2 regions of the Paraburkholderia sp. HC6.4b genome follow, and region 2 is predicted to be linked to the other one. Evidence: predicted binding sites of a transcription regulator. Region 2 holds the regulator's gene; the other holds the start of a gene.
What was found. The regulator LexA, encoded in region 2, represses DNA repair genes until DNA is damaged. The targets are predictions, from matches to a motif close to ACTGTATNNNNATACAGT.
Positions count from the first base shown of each region.

Region 1: the regulator LexA is predicted to act here: its motif matches at 918-935, upstream of HDG34_RS16750 (PA0069 family radical SAM protein).

Region 1 is NZ_JACHDC010000010.1:80,217-82,611, forward strand. Features, by position in the region: gene HDG34_RS16740 (D-amino acid dehydrogenase) at 1-180, opposite strand, end outside; gene HDG34_RS16745 (Lrp/AsnC ligand binding domain-containing protein) at 360-848, shown strand; gene HDG34_RS16750 (PA0069 family radical SAM protein) at 994-2,145, shown strand; gene HDG34_RS16755 (NINE protein) at 2,181-2,395, opposite strand, start outside.
Region 2 is NZ_JACHDC010000021.1:19,714-22,108, forward strand. Features, by position in the region: gene HDG34_RS28885 (DUF2939 domain-containing protein) at 1-369, opposite strand, end outside; gene HDG34_RS28890 (hypothetical protein) at 489-833, opposite strand; gene lexA (transcriptional repressor LexA) at 936-1,586, opposite strand; gene HDG34_RS28900 (sulfate ABC transporter substrate-binding protein) at 1,899-2,395, shown strand, end outside.

The DNA.
Region 1 (2,395 bases), on a different contig from region 2:
CACGCCCGGGGCGGCCCACGGCGAAGCGTAGCCCGGCGAGATCTGGCCCGCGTTGGCGAAACTGGTTTCGAGCGCCGGGCCGGCCTCGCGATCGATAACGGTCACTTCGTGACCGGCGCGCGCGAGGTAATACGCACTCGTCACGCCGACGACGCCACTGCCCAAAACGACGACTCGCATAGCTGCTCCAGATATCCAAAAATTGAGTGAAGGCAAGGCGCTCGTCGGAGCTTCGATCTGATTCGATTCGGCGAGCTGCAATGTGAGGTGAAATGCCGTTTGCCCAGTGTTAACCGCTATACTATTAACAGTGAGGCAGGTTTTGTTATTGTATTTTCATCATTTTTAGAAAAAACACCATGCGTACCCAGCGCCAGCCCGTGCGGGCTCTCGACAAGCTCGATCACAAGATCCTGCGGCTCCTGCAGCAGGACGGCCGTATGGCGATGAAGGACCTGGCGGAGCAGGTCGGTCTGTCGGTGACGCCGTGCATCGAGCGCGTCAAGCGGATGGAGCGCGACGGCGTGATCACCGGCTACTACGCCCGCGTGAACCCGGCCGAGCTGGGCGCGGCGCTGCTCGTGTTCGTCGAGATCACGCTCGATCACAAGAGTGGCAACATGTTCGATCTGTTCCGGCGCGAGGTGCAGAAGATCCCCGAGGTGCTCGAGTGCCACCTCGTGTCGGGCGATTTCGACTATCTGATCAAGGCGCGCATCGGCGAAATGGCCGATTACCGGAAGTTGCTCGGCGATATCCTGCTGCAACTGCCGGGCGCGGTGCAGTCGAAGAGCTATGTGGTGATGGAGGAAATCAAGGAGACGCTGACGATCGCGGTGGGCGAGTAGGTGCCGGTTCACTGACGGGGTTGGACGCGCATCAAGCGACCAACGAAGTGCTCGACAAACGGCGTAAACACTGTATATTTATACAGGTATTTTGCGCCGCTTTCCTTTGGCGCTTCCCGTTTGTGTTTGCTTTGCGTGGCCCGCCGTGGATGACCCCGACACCCCTGACATTCCCGAATTTCCGATCGCGCCGCCGGCGCCTCGCAAGGGGCGCGGCGCGGTCACGAACCTGCAAGGCCGCTACGAAGTCGACCAGCGCGAAGCCGTCCACGACGGCTGGCAGACGGCCGACGAAGACGGGGAGCCGAAGGTCCTGCGCACGCAGGTGTTCGAGGAGCGCGCAAAAACCATCCTCACACGCAATGCGTCGCCGGACATTCCGTTCAATGTGTCGCTGAATCCTTACCGGGGCTGCGAACACGGCTGCATCTATTGCTTCGCGCGGCCCACGCACAGCTACCTGGGCTTGTCGCCCGGGCTCGATTTCGAAAGCCGCATCTACGCGAAGATCAACGCGCCCGAACTGCTCGAGCGGGAACTGTCGAAGAAATCCTATGTACCCGAGCCGATCGCGCTCGGCGTCGCCACCGATGCATGGCAGCCGGCCGAACGTGACTTGCGTCTTACGCGTCGTGTGGTCGAGGTGCTCAGCGAGCGCAACCACCCGTTCGCGGCGATCACCAAATCATCGCTGATCGAGCGCGACATCGACCTGCTTGCGCCGATGGCCGAGCGCGGGCAATTCATGGCGGCGATCACCATCACCACGCTGGACGCCGACATCGCGCGCACGCTCGAACCGCGCGCGGCCACGCCGTCGCGCCGGCTGCGCACGATCCGTACGCTCAGCGAGGCGGGCATTCCGGTCGGCGTCAGCATCGCGCCGGTGATCCCGTTCGTCACCGAACCGGATATGGAGCGCGTGCTCGAAGCATGCGCCGAAGCGGGCGCCAGCAATGCGAGCTATATCGTGCTGCGGCTGCCGTGGGAGGTCGCGCCGCTGTTCAAGGATTGGCTGGGCGCACATTTCCCGGATCGGGCCGAGCGCGTGATGAGCCGTGTGCGCGACATGCGAGGCGGCAAGGATTACGATTCTTCGTTCTCGACCCGCATGAAGGGAGAGGGCTTATGGGCGGATCTGCTCAGGCAGCGCTTTCACAAGGCCGTGCGCCGGTTAGGGTTGAACGGGCGCGACCGCGGCATTCTCGACATGTCGCATTTCCGCCGGATCGAGCCGCCGCGCGCCGAACAGGTGAGCGCACCGGCGCGCGACAATCCGCAACTGAGGCTTTTCTAGCGCGCAGGAACGTCTGCGGGTCCCGCCACGGGGCATTACTGCGAAATCGCTTTGGCCGCTTCGACCTGACTTTCGAAGTAGGTCTGGAACGCGAGCGCGAGACCGGTCATCAGCAGAAACGCACCGATCAGCAGCGAAAAGATCACGACGAAAATGACCGTCCAGCCGGAGCGGCTTTTGCGTTGCGTGTGGGTGTTGAATTGCGCATCCCATTTCTGATCAGGACGCAGCCCGTAGACGAGCGCCGCCA
Region 2 (2,395 bases):
GCCACGCGGCGGCATGCCGTTCAGCAGCGCCGCGACGCCGTCGGGTGTCGCATAGGCATCGACGAGCGGGCCGATCAGCGTCACGCCGATCACCGCGCCGATCGTGGCCATCTTGTTGCCGGCATCCGCCTCGAGCCGGCGTGTCAGCATGGCGCCCACCTGTTGCTTCAGGCTATCGCGTAGCGCGGGAAAGTCCACGTACTGATTGACGGTTTGCACGTCGCGCGCATCGGCGGCGCGTTTGAGATTGTTCACCGCGAGATACGGTGACGCATAAATAAAGCCCAGCGCGGCAATCACGATCACCACGATCAGCGTGATCAGCAGCGGCCGGGTGGCGCTGCCCTGTATGCGTTTCCGAATTGTCATCGAATGGGACTCCACGTCAGTGATGATCTAACGTCGACCACGGCGAGGACGAAACGATCCCATCCCACGCGAATCTCTGAACATCCGAAGTGCTTGTTGCATGCGTACTCAGGATTCGCTCACGCTTCGAACACCGCGCCGTGCACGTTGGCTTCGTCGGCTATGCAGCGATCGATCATACGGCATACGGCGTCGACCGTGCCGACCATGATCAGTCGCGACGGTCCATGATAGACCCGCACCGGCGCCCGACGCGCGGGCTCGGCGATGTTCAGCGCCGAATTCAGCGACACGCGCGCGAACGCCGGCAACGACGACGGCAGACCGGAAGCTTCGGCAGCCGCGTCGAACAGCGACGGCGTGCGCGCAGCGGGCGCCTCGATTAGCGCGCAGGGCGTGAGCTTGCGCAGATGGCGCAGACGGCCGAACTGGCGAAAGGGCAACAGGCGGGCAAGGCGTTCCATGAGTCTCTCCAGGCGATTCGGCGTAGATGCGGGCGTAGATGCAGGCGTAAATGCGGCTTGGGTCGGACAAACCGGCGCAAGCGTTCTGGCGACAGCGAAAGATCAGAACTCGCTGGGGCGGATCAGCCCGACCGCGATCCCTTCGAGCGCGAAATCGGCGCTGCCGGTTTCCACGAAGATGTTGTCGTAATCGGGGTTTTCGGCGATCAGTTCGATGCCGTTCGGCCGGCGCTTCAGACGCTTGACCGTCACGTCGTCGCCAAGCCGCGCAATGATGATCTGGCCGTCCTTCGCTTCGGTGCGCTTTTGCACCGCGAGCAGGTCGCCGTCGAGAATGCCCGCGTCGCGCATCGACAGGCCGCGCACCTTCAGCAGGTAGTCGGGCTTGCTCGAGAACAGCGCCGGGTCACACGCGTAGTGCTGCGAGATATGTTCCTGCGCGAGGATCGGGCTACCCGCCGCGACCCGGCCGATCAACGGCAACGACAACTGCATCAGGCCCGCATGCGGCAGGGTGAACTGATACGGCGCGTCCTCCTGCCCGGACAGCAGACGGATGCCGCGCGACGCGCCGGCCGCGAGTTCGATTACGCCCTTGCGCGCCAGCGCGCGCAGATGCTCTTCCGCGGAATTGGCCGAACTGAACCCGAGTTCGGCGGCAATTTCCGCGCGAGTGGGCGGAAAGCCGGTGCGTTCGATCGCGCGGCGGATCAGATCGAAAACCTGCTGCTGTCGTGCGGTGAGTTTTGTCATGGCCACTGTATGTATGAACAGGTGACTGTATTTTTATACAGTATTCGGCGCATTTCAAGCTTTACTTTAAGTTCGGCGCAAGGGGTCGCGCTGGGGCGTCGTTTATCGGCGACATGACGGCGTTGTCGGCGTCCCAACCGCCGGCGCATCTGTCGTTACCACTTTTGAGCATTAAAAAATGAAGAAACATTATTTTTAATAATGAAAGCGCTTCGATAGACTGGCCTCCGATTGGCGCTCATGTGCACGTGACCGCGACGCAGAACAACACCAGACGCTCATCAGCGGACCATCACGCGGAGAAAAATCGAAATGAACCATCGGCATATGGGGCTTGCGGCTCGAACCAGAAAACTGATCGCGGCGCTCGCCGTCGGCGCGGCGGGTGCGCTCGGCATGTTGGGCGCAAGCGGCGTCGCGCACGCCGACACCACGCTGTTGAACGTGTCCTACGATCCGACGCGCGAGCTGTATCAGGACATCAATCAGGCATTCGGCAAGGAATGGAAGGCCAGGACCGGCGAAGCCGTCACCTTCAGGCAGTCGCACGGCGGCTCGGGCGCGCAGGCTCGCTCGGTGCTCGACGGACTGCAGGCCGACGTCGTGACGCTTGCGCTCGCCTATGACATCGACGCGCTCGCGAACAAGGGGCTCGTCGACAGGAACTGGCAAAAGCGTCTGCCGGACAACGCATCGCCGTACACGTCGACGATCGTGTTTCTGGTGCGCAAGGGCAACCCGAAGCACATCAAGGATTGGGACGATCTGGTGAAACCGGGCGTGTCGATCGTGACGCCGAATCCGAAGAC